Regions from separate parts of the Paenibacillus sp. FSL H3-0469 genome, predicted to be linked through region 2. Evidence: predicted binding sites of a transcription regulator. Region 2 holds the regulator's gene; each other region holds the start of a gene.

Region 1 (3,810 bases), 260 kb from region 2:
CATAAAAGAAAGCACATGCGAATGTGTCAGCTCCGGCTGCTCGCTCCCCCCGTTCACCGTGACGATGACAGGCTGAAACATCTTTCCGGTTCCGGCAGGCCCTGCTGACATCGTAATGGCCGAACCCGGTTCCAGGGTCGTATTCAGCTCTTGAACCTTCTTGCCGTTTACCTGAATCTCCCAGCTCATATCCTGACCCAGGGAGACCTTATTTACTTCAAGAATATTAGGGCCATCCGCTGAAAATGTAACAACACCGCTCTTCTTGAACAGCTCTATTATTGAATTTCCAGGCACGTAAGCTTCGTTAAGCAATCTGGCCGAGCTTCCGGCCATTTCACTGTCACCCACCATGACTGAAAAGGTTAATCCCTGGCTTCCGTTACTGCTGCCGCCATTCCCTGATCCCAAGCCACAACCGCTTGCCGCGGTCAGCAAGAGCAGGCACAGCATTAAGCGCATCCATTTCGTGGACATTCCACGGCACCGCCTTCATATGTATTTTCCCGGACTCTTTAAGGATAACGCATAGAGGAAGGGTTCTCAAATCATTTCTGCCGGCAGAAAAAGTAAAAAGTCCCCGAAGGGACTTTTACCTTACAGCAGGTCCTATTGATAACGCAGGAACAGAATGTTGTTCTCCAGATGCACGTGCTCGAAGGTCATGCCTTCCAGTTCTTCAAGGCGGGCATATGTCAGTCGATAAGTCGTGCAGGCATGTGCAGGCGGTGTGTAGTCATTAGTTACTCTACGCAGCTCACGCAGAATCTCTCCGGCCCCGTCATGCTCTGCTTCCAGATTATGCAGCAGTCCGCGCAGCTCCGCAAGTCCTTCTTCAGTTGGATTCTGAGTGTAAGCCAGCATCTTAGGGAATTCGCTCTCTTCTTCCTTCGCCGTGTGCTGCAGCAGCTCTTCACGCAGCATATTGAACAGGCGGTGCATTTCTCCCAGATGCGGTGAATCCTCACCATGAACGCGGAATACCTTGGTTACATTTTGACTGATTAACGGAAGCTCTTCACGCAGATAACGGTGATGCTTGTTCACAATATAATTCACCAGCTCCTCTGAAGAAGCCTCGTTCCAGGCGGTGTCTTCTTCCAGAACGGGGTGCTGCTCCTGCAGCTTGTTCAGCTCCTGCACCATTGCTGCCGGGTCAAGACCCTTCTCGGCAGCGGCTTCAGCCAGCGGCTTTGCGCCTCCGCAGCAGAAATCGATCCGCTGTGCTTTGAAATAATCTGCTGCTTTGGGGAACTGCAGAACAATATCTCTGACCATTGCTTCCGGGGTGAACCCGGGATGAATTGTTGTATCGTTTAATTGATTGGACGCCATGTTGGCCCCTCCTCAGGTTAAAATGTAGGTTTGTGTTTCTTTTCACTTCTACACCTTATCACTGGCCTTAGGCGGAACTTGTGATTGTACGCACTGAATATAACAAATTTTAATGAACGTGAAATTTAAGTATTTCAATGTAAAATATACTAGACATTTTGTTTTATATATTTTACAATATGCGTGAGGTGAGGGAATGGGGAAAAACTTAAGGCTCAAAGCCTCCAGAGCGGCAAAAGACATGTCGCAAAAACAGCTCGCAGATGCCGTGGGGGTCACAAGGCAGACGATTATCGCGATTGAGAACGGTGATTACAACCCCACCCTGAGGCTGTGCATTGACATTTGTGTAACACTCGGGAAGACGCTGGATCAACTATTTTGGGAGGGAACGAAGGATGAACAGAACGAACCTGGATGAGAGACAACTGCAGAAGCGGCACAAGGCGGGGAATCAGGCATTTCTTTTGATGGCATTCTTATTGCTGGCAGACATGGGGCTGCAAAACTACGGAATGAAGTGGCTGGAGTATCCGCTCAGCAATTACGCAATTTTCATGCTGGGTGTAGGCTCCTATCTGGTAAGACTGATCTGGAGCGGTTCATATGTGGGACCGGGCGGCGGGCAGAACGGAGTGAACGGGAGAAGCATTGCGGGTGCAATTCTGGCCATAGTGGTGGCGGCCTGTATCCTTATCGTTACCTTCGTGAATCCAACCGCCGCCCAATCAGCAGCTGACAGCGGTGCGAACGGGAAAGTGATTCTGATCATTTCTGTTACAGCAGGACTGATCATCTTAAGCACTGTATACTTGATCCGGCGGAGGAATAACCGGGCGGAGTAGAGCGGTTAATATCAGGAAATCCAAACTGGGCGCTGGCCGGAAGTCCAAATGTTCACCGCAGCGACGGCCTGGCTTCAAGTTCAACTCTTTTTTTCGAGTTTCATCTTTTTTATTGAACCGTCGCCTGCATATAAGTCCGCTTGCCCTGCGCATCCTTCAGGTAGGGGCCAAGTCCGGCGAACCTTGAATGATCCACATATACACCCGTCATCCATCTGCCTTCGGTCAGGCCGCCGTTCCACTGCAGCACCAGATCGGGGGCAGAGATCCATTCCTGATACACCCTAATGTTCTTGTCCTTATATTCTTTGGCTGGTTTGTTCAATTCGCTCAGCGGCGCCGGGGTCAGATAGGTTGGCACGAAGTATACAGAGATTAGCTCCATATCCTCCTCACTTAGAAAAGCCTCCTCCCCCAAGTAAGGCTGAAGCAGCCGGGTGTTCTCGTACATAGACCAGATTACAGCTTGAAGTACCATGCTCTGGCTAATTCCATTATGAAAAGTAAAACGGCGCTGAGCATTTGAGCCATTCCCTCCCCTTGCCGTTACAGGCTCCAGACAATGACGCTCACAGCCGATGCATTTCCAGCCGGACGGGCCTTGAATCCATTTCTGAAACACACTCCCGCTGTCATTGTCCCCTTTATATAGCGAAGAAATGATCTCATATGGCACGCCGATCCATGCATCCCACAGAGAATCCGGGAGATGGTTATGAAGCATGAACAACACCTTGTCATAGATTAGCTGTACTTTAATCGAAGCAGTCTCCAGTTCGGCGACATCCTTTTTTCCATAGGTTATTTCCCGGGAAAACAAGGTGATGGTCATGGTCCTCGCTCCTAAAAGTTGTGTAAGCCCTCCGCTTCCTTCCATCAGCATCGTCCAAAACACATCCTGTAAGCATCCGCGCTGCCATATAACCCTGGGCTTTTCCTACTTTTGTTAACGCTTCCACACATCCGTAATATTTAGTATGTTCTATTATATTACACAGGTGGGGCCTAAGTGCAAGGTTTATTTGGGCAAAATCCGCATAAATAAGCAGAACTGCATATGAAAAGCCCCTTACCCGGATACCGGACAAGAGGCTGTCATCAAATATATTACGGTACTGCTACTCCACCCAGCTCTCGGCCCAGGTCTGGATTTGCTGCATGACCGGCTCAAGCGCACGGCCCTTCACTGTTAATTCATACTCAATGCGCACCGGTGTCTCCGGGTACACATGCCGTACCAGAATGCCCTCGCATTCCAGATCCTTCATGCGCTCGGACAGCATCTTATCGCTCATTGACGGAATCAGTCCGGAAATATCCTTGAACCGCTTAGGGCCGCTCATCAAGGTCTGAATAATGAGTCCGTTCCAACGCTTGCCCAGAAACGAAAAAGCCGTCTCAAATCTCGGGCACATCGTCAATTGATGTTCTTCCATGGTTATCACCTCTCACTTATGAAGCTTACAATTAGTTAGTATATATAATTTTACCACATTTATTCTGGAATGAACATCGTTTGGCAAAAAAAAGTTCATTAACCACTAGTATTATATTTCCGCTCTCAATCCTTGGTGTCTTCTGCTTTGCGTCTTAGCTGGATGGCTTCTGTAACCACATAGGCAAGATCATC
Region 2 (3,810 bases):
TGAATTACCGTTTAAGCAGGCTCTCGAACGTCTCCTGTGCTTTGCGGCGGATGGCTTCTTCATCAAGTGTCAGGCATTGTCCATGCTTCACAACCTGCTGGCCGTTCACCCATACATGCTCTACATCCTTGGCGCTGGCCGAATAGACGGCATGGGAGAGCAGATCGGTATGCGGGAGCATATGCGGCTGGTCAATATCAAGTGCGATGAAGTCGGCCTTCATCCCTGCTGCAAGCCGTCCTACCCCGCTCAGGAAAATAGACTGTGCCCCGTACTCCGTGGCCATCAGAAGCGCCTCAGGAGCCGGTACGGCTGTAGGATCACCGCTTACGCCCTTATGGATCAGAGCCGCCAGCCTCATCTCTTCAAACATATCCAGATTGTTGTTGCTTGCTGCACTGTCTGTACCCAAAGAGACCTTAACCCCGGCTCGCAGCAGCTCAGGAACACGCGCAACACCGCTCGCCAGCTTCAGGTTACTGCCTGGGTTATGCGACACACCAACGTTATGGCGGGCCAGAATTCCAATCTCCTCATCGTTCAGATGAACGCCGTGGGCAATGAGCGAAGGACGGGTGAACATGCCGAGCTTCTCCAGATGCGCGACCGGACGAAGACCGTAGTCGGCCACGTTCTGCTCCACTTCATGGCGCGTCTCGGACATATGGGTATGCATCGGCAGATCCAGATCATGCGCAGCCTGCACAAACTTCATGAAAAACTCTGGAGGACAGGTATACGGGGCATGCGGCGAGAGCATGGTCGTAATTCTGCCGTCAGCCTTGCCATGCCAGTTACGGGCAAAAGCAACGGCCTCAGCGAGCTTCGCTTGCTGTACCTCTGCCGGACACAGCCCAATCACGCCGCGCATCAGCACCGCCCGAATACCGGATTGCTCCGTCACTTCCGCTACCCGGTCCATATGATCATACATATCGAGGAAGGTGGTTGTGCCGCCCTTCAGCATTTCCAGTACGGACAATGAGGTTCCCCAATATACATCATCACCAGTGAATTTCTCTTCCATCGGCCACATCTTTTCCTGCAGCCACGTCTGAAGCACCATATCGTCGCCGTATCCGCGCAGCAGTGACATGGCAGTATGTCCATGGGTGTTGACCAGACCAGGCATAAACAGCAGACGGCTGCCGTCTACGACCTGAGCGCCATCGTCCACTACCGGCTCAGCTTCACCTATGTAAGTAATCAGATCATTCTCAAGGGTCATATACCCGCTTAGAACCGGCTTATCGCTGCCCGGAACCAGAAAGTGCCCGTTCTTGATTATCGTGATCTTACTGCTCATCTTCAGTTTCATCCTTTCCATCATGCAAATAATAGGCCAGGCTCTGCAGATCTGTGGTGAAATCTGCGGCATGAATCCGGATATTGGCAGGCGTCTTGAGAATAACCGGTGCGAAGTTCAGAATCGCCTCGATGCCGGAGTCCACAAGAATATCAGCTACATTCTGGGCTTCGCTGTCAGGTACGGTAATAATCCCGATCCGGATGCCCTGCGAGCGGATGGTGCTGCTTAGCTCCTCCATCGGCTGCACAACCAGCGAGTTGATCTGCTGGCCCACCTTTGGCGGGTAAGCATCGAAGATCGCAGTAATCTTCATCGTATCCTTCAAGTAAGCGTTGTAGTTAGATAAGGCATGACCGAGATTACCGGCTCCAACCAGTGCAACATTAATTTGCTGGTCAAGCTTCAGGATATGGCGGATCTTCTCAATCAGATAGGATACATCATAGCCGATGCCCTTCCGGCCGAAGTCACCGAAATAAGCCAAATCCTTACGGATCTGGGCGGGATTCAGATCAAGCTTCTGGCCCAGCTCCTGAGAAGAGACTGTGGAGATTTCACGTTTTTGGAGATCGTTCAGGAAACGCAGGTACACTGGGAGCCTGCGCACGACGGCCTCCGATATTTTATCCGATTTCATGTATTCTCCTCCTTAAAAGTTGTGTTAGACCCGTACAATTATAGCAACCGTGCCCCCCGCCTGCCGGACCGGCAGGACAGGGCGGGAACGGCTCTTCAGGTGAATCATGACTTATTAATAATAGCAATAGCAGATGAATTAGGAAACCCCGCCGTCATCCAGCCATTCGGCAATTCTCGGGACCATCTGCTCAGTGAGCATATGCTCCATCTTGGGACCGGGGAGTGAATACAGGAAGTACTTTCCGTAATACGATTCAATGACTCTGGTATCATACACAATTACGATGCCCCGGTCCTGCGCCGTGCGGACCAGCCGCCCGAAGCCCTGCTTGAAGCGGATGACAGCCTGCGGCACGGACAGCTTCATGAACGGGTTCTTCTTCTGTGCCTGAAGCAGCTCCGACTTCGCTTCTGCCAGCGGGTGATTCGGCGGCTGGAACGGCAGTCTGACAATCGCCAGGCAGGTCAATGCTTCTCCCGGAATATCCACCCCTTCCCAGAAACTGCTGGTACCCAGCAGGACCGAAGCGGGGCTGTCCTGGAAGCGGCGGATCAGCTTGCTTCGGCTGCCGCCCTCCACACCCTGTCCGAGCACCGCGATATCCTGAGAGGCAAGTGCTTCCTTCAGGGGGTCATACACCTGCCGCAGCATCTTGTAGGAGGTGAACAGCACCAGCATCCGGCCCCTTGTAGTTACAGCAGTCTCGGCAAGGGAATGTACAAGCGTGTCCACAAACCGGGCATCCCCTATACTTCCCTTGACGCTCGGGAAGTCGCGGGGAATGACCAGGAGCGCCTGCTCACGGTACTTGAACGGCGAAGGAAGCAGCGCAGTCATCAGACGCCCCTGCTCCGCAGCTTCACCAAGGCCCAGATTATCGATCATGAACTGGAAGGACTTATCCACGGATAAGGTGGCCGAGGTCAGGACAATACTTTTCTTCTTGTCGAAGAACAGCTCCCTGAGCTGGGTACTGACATCTACAGGAACGGCATACATTTGCAGCGACTTACCTTTATAATTACCGCTTCCCTCCAGCCAATACACGATATTCTCATCGTTCAGGCTCATGAAGAAGCGGATTTGCTCTCTGATGGATGCCAGATCCTTGAATAAGCCGCCGATATCAGTCACAAGACTGTCCGAGGAGGATTGGCTGTCCGTGTCCCGCATCTCACTGAGCATTTTGTCACCCTTACGGATGATGTCGCTTAGACTGAGGTTCAGTGTATTCTCAAGGGCAGCCAACTCCTCCCAATCCTTCGGCTTCTTGCCCGGCTGCAGGCGCGCCACCAGCTGGCCTGCTTCACCGGCCCCGGCATCGCTGCGCTCGGGCAGCAGGCTGAAGAGCCGGTCGCTGAGCGCATCCCAGGATTCCTTCACCGTCAGCAGATCGGGATAGATCCGGTCGATCACGCCGCTCCATTCGGAAGCCTGCTCACTGCCCGAAGACTGCAGACTCTGCCGGAGAGCAGGCAGCTGCCCGCTCCGGCTATCCTTGTAGAGACGGGTGAGGGTATGGGCAAATGTGAAATATTTCATCTGCATGCCAAGATGCTTGCCGGCAATATCCTCCAAATGATGGGCTTCATCAATAACAAGATGGTCGTAAGCCGGAAGAAGCTGATGTCCGGCTTTGACATCTGCGAACAGCTTGGAGTGATTGGTGACCACCACATCGGAGATCCCGGCTTCATGCTTAGCACGGTGGTAATAGCATTTGCGGAACCAGGGACAGGCGCGTCCCAGGCAGGAGTCGGTATCGCTGGCTACAGTCTCCCAGAAATCCCCGCCCCGTCCGCTTAAGTTAAGCTCCTCATCATCGCCGGTCGTCGTCTGGGTCAGCCAGACAAGCATCTGT
Region 3 (3,810 bases), 2.8 Mb from region 2:
GCGCACTCCGGCGGAGTCCGGGTCTATGAGCATACCGAAGCCCTTCATTATGAGTACAATGAAGACGGCGTGATCTGTCATACCGGGCAAGGGCGGATTTTTGCCAAGAAGGTTGTCTTTGCTATGGGGTACGAGACCCAAGAGATGAAGAAGGACCGGGGAGCAGAGCTGATCAACACCTATGCCATTATGACCGGGCCTCTGCCCCAACTTCCGAAATGGCATGAGCAGAGTCTGCTCTGGGAAACGGCCCGGCCTTATCTGTATTTCCGGACGACTCCGGAAGGCCGGATTATTGCCGGCGGCAAGGATGAGCAGCTTACCAGCGTGGAGCGGCGTGAGGTTAGGGTTCTCTCCCAGTGTGAGCGTCTGGTCGAGGAGGTTACAGCCCTGTTCCCGGAACTGCAAGGAATCAAGGCTGAATATTCCTGGGGAGCGGTCTTCGGCTCCACCCATGACGGGCTGCCTTATATGGGACCGCACCCTGAGTTCCCGCACTGCTACTTCATTGAAGGCTATGGAGGGAACGGCACGGTCTACAGTATGATTGCCGCCGAGCTGCTTGCAGATACGCTGGCCGGCAAGAGCCGCCCGGAGCTGGAGCTATTCTCGCTGACACGGTCGCCGAAGCCTGCGCCCTCCCCGGCGATACAGCCTTAGAGCTGCAACATAGAAAGGGATGCCCGCATAGCCTGATGGCTGCGGAGCATCCCTTTTTGTGATTGAACACTTATGGTAATTAACGATATATAGAAGAAGAATAGCTTATTGCGCTTTTACAAATTCAGCCGACTTGATCCCTGCCTGCCGTCCGAAGATAATAATCTCGGCTACCGAGTTACCGCCGATGCGGTTCTCGCCGTGCAGCCCGCCGACCACTTCTCCTGCCGCGAACAGACCCGTAATCGCCTTGCCGTCTTTGTTCAAGACCTCAGTGTTGGTGTTGATCACCACTCCGCCCATCGTATAGTGAATCCCAGGGCCGATCTGAATCGCATAATACGGAGCACCGGACAGATCATTATCCATACCGGTAGTTCTGCCGAACTCGGCATCCGACTTACTCTTCACCGCACTGTTCCATGTATCCACGGTAGTTTTAAGTGCAGCGGCCGGAACCTTCATCTGATCCGCCAGTGCCTCGGTGGTATCTGCGGTCTTGACGACACCCATCTTGATGTATTGATCTACCGCCTTGACACGGGATTTCACTCCGGCGTCGAACACGAGATAAGCGGATTTCTCAGGAAGTGTATTAATGGAAGCCGTCACCTTGTCACGGGTATCCATCTCATTGCCGAAGCGCTTACCCTCAGCAGATACAAGAATAGCTCCTTCGCCCCGGACCGCTTCACCGATCAGGTAGGATTTCTCCTGCTGTACGGTCGGGTGAACCTGAATCTGATCCAGGTCGACTGTAGTTCCGCCAACCTTCTCAATCATAGCAATGCCGTCGCCTGTGCTGCCAATCTGGTTGGTCGTTACCAGTCCTTGCAGATCCGGGCGAACCTTGGCAATCAGCTCTTTGTTGGCACCGAAGCCGCCTGTGGTTACAATAACTGCTGCTGCGCTGATCGTTTTGTCATCGGCCTGGTTGAACAGCACCTTCACGCCGTTCACCTTACCATCCTGTACCGTAAGCTCCTTCACATCCGCATTGACGAACAGCGGAATGCCCTGCTCCTGAACATTGCGGACAAGTCCGGCTACAAGATATTGTCCCACGGCCGAGCCGTCCTCCGGACGATGGGTACGCTTCTCCTTCATACCGCCGGTAATTGTAATATTGTTCAGGCGGATTCCGATGGAATCGAGCCAGTCAATGGCACCTGCGGATTGATCCACGAAGAAGTGCAGCAGCTCCTTATTGTTCGTATCATGTCCGCCCTTAAGGGTCTCTTCATAGAATAGTTCGTTGCTGTCTTCGATGCCCTGCTCTTTCTGGAACTTGGTCTGCGAGGCATTCATCCCCGAGGAGGATTTAGTAGTATTGCCGCCGGCTACCGGCATTTTCTCTAAGATGACCGGGTTCATGCCGGCCGCTTTGGCTTCCAGCGCAGCAGACATTCCCGCACCGCCTGCGCCGACGATGACGATATCATATTTATCTTTTAACTGATCGTACGGAGTATAGCTCGCTTCGGATGCTCCCGACACGGCCTCTGCCTTCTCTGTTGGTGCAGTGGTTGCTGCCGGCTCTGTAGCCGTGCTGCCCGCTTCCTCGCTCTCATTCTTGCTGTTGCCCGCATTGTTGTTTCCGCAGCCTGCAATCACCAGCATCACGGAGAGAATGAGGATAAGCGCCGCTGTTAATCTCTTATTCATGTGAGTTGTGCCCCCTTGTGCATATTTTCACAATTATCATAGCGCCAAAGAAGCGGTTTGTGGAACCTTCCGTAAGTTATTAAAGAGTTTTGTAACTAAAGTAACCAGGCGTATGGACCCTAAATGTTCACACGCCCTCCTCCTCCTTCACCTCATAAGGCACATCCACGATAAAATGCGCACCTGATCCGCAGCCGGCGGCAAGCTCAAGATGACCCCCAAGTTTGTCTACACTTTTCTTCACCAGATATAGGCCGATTCCCCGCTGTTCCCCCTTGGAGGAGTACCCCTGAACGAAGATCTTCTCCTTGAGTCCCGCCGGAATTCCCGGACCGTTATCGCTTACCTCGCATAGCAGCCGCCCCTCTTCATATTGAAAAGCAAGCTCCACCCGCTTCACGGGTTGCCCGCAGAGCTCCCCCAGCGCCTCCAGGGCATTATCCAGCAGATTGCCGGCAATCGTAATCAGTTCATGAATCACCTGCGGATCAGCCGGCTCCGGCAGATAGCTGTCTCCGGTCAGCACCAGCTCCATCCCCGCTTCGCGCGCCCGGCTCAGCTTGCCCAGCAGGAATCCGGCCAGCACCGGGTCCTTGATCTGTCTCGTGATCGCCCCGATCTCCTTCTGGTAATTGTTTACCGTTCCCAGAATATATTGCTGCAGCTCATCATACAGGCCCATATGGGTCATGCCCATAATGACATGCAGCTTGTTCATGAACTCGTGGGCACCGGAGCGCAGCGCTTCTGCATAGACCGAGACTCCCGACAGCTTCTCCGCCAGCACAGCCAGCTCGGTCTCATCCCGGAAGGTGGCAATCGCGCCAACAATGTTACCGTTCACCCGGACTGGCAGGCTGTTCACTAATAAAGAGCTGTCTCCCAGCTCCAGCTCCTGGTCCTGTATTCCCTCTCCCTCAGCCAATACCCGCTCCAGACCCAGCTCCGGCCAAAACTCGGCAATCTGCCGGTTCATCGCGCTCCCGCCAATCCCCGCTGCCCTCAGAAGCCGCTGCGCCTCCATATTAAGGATGGTAATCCGCGCCTGTTGATCTACGGCAATAATTCCCTCGCGCGTGGATTCCAGCATCGCACTGCGTTCCTGGAGCAGCTTGGAGATGTCCTCCGGCTCCATCCCGAACACCATCCGCTTGATCTGGGCCGCCAGAATGAATGCTCCTCCCGCTCCAAGCAAGGCTCCCGAGACCAGAATCGCAATAATCGTCCACTCATTCAGCAGGACCAGCCGCTCGACCCGCTCCAGGGACAGACCCGCAATGACCACACCCACCTGATGTCCCCGGTTGTTATAGACCGGCACGAAGCCGCGCAATGATCTGCCGAGCGGCCCTGCCCCTTCGGAGATGCTCTCCCCTCCGCGCAGCGATATCTCCTGGCCGCCTCCCGCAAAGGGCAGTCCGACCAGCGAGGCATCCGGATGGGAATAGCGGATACCCTTCATATCTGTCACTACCACGAACATAA

Evidence for each region. Region 2 encodes Rex, which represses fermentation and respiration genes when NADH is low (regulators of the CRP and FNR family bind a similar motif). Its sites were predicted from a motif close to TTGTGAAATATTTCACAA; they were not measured.
Region 1: a site for Rex is predicted at 1,366-1,383, ahead of ric (iron-sulfur cluster repair di-iron protein). Genes of this name have one in related genera too.
Region 3: a site for Rex is predicted at 2,341-2,358, ahead of NSS83_RS28780 (flavocytochrome c). Genes of this name have one in related genera too.

What each region holds. Positions count from the first base shown of each region.
Region 1 is NZ_CP150302.1:1,938,500-1,942,309, forward strand. Features, by position in the region: gene NSS83_RS08640 (hypothetical protein) at 1-477, opposite strand, end outside; gene ric (iron-sulfur cluster repair di-iron protein) at 610-1,305, opposite strand; gene NSS83_RS08650 (helix-turn-helix transcriptional regulator) at 1,532-1,756, shown strand; gene NSS83_RS08655 (DUF6773 family protein) at 1,734-2,180, shown strand; gene NSS83_RS08660 (hypothetical protein) at 2,290-3,012, opposite strand; gene NSS83_RS08665 (helix-turn-helix domain-containing protein) at 3,299-3,616, opposite strand; gene NSS83_RS08670 (hypothetical protein) at 3,742-3,810, opposite strand, start outside.
Region 2 is NZ_CP150302.1:1,675,125-1,678,934, forward strand. Features, by position in the region: gene NSS83_RS07360 (amidohydrolase) at 5-1,306, opposite strand; gene NSS83_RS07365 (redox-sensing transcriptional repressor Rex) at 1,296-1,946, opposite strand; gene dinG (ATP-dependent DNA helicase DinG) at 2,085-3,810, opposite strand, start outside.
Region 3 is NZ_CP150302.1:6,605,215-6,609,024, reverse strand. Features, by position in the region: gene NSS83_RS28785 (FAD-dependent oxidoreductase) at 1-660, shown strand, start outside; gene NSS83_RS28780 (flavocytochrome c) at 766-2,325, opposite strand; gene dcuS (DcuS/MalK family sensor histidine kinase) at 2,453-3,810, opposite strand, start outside.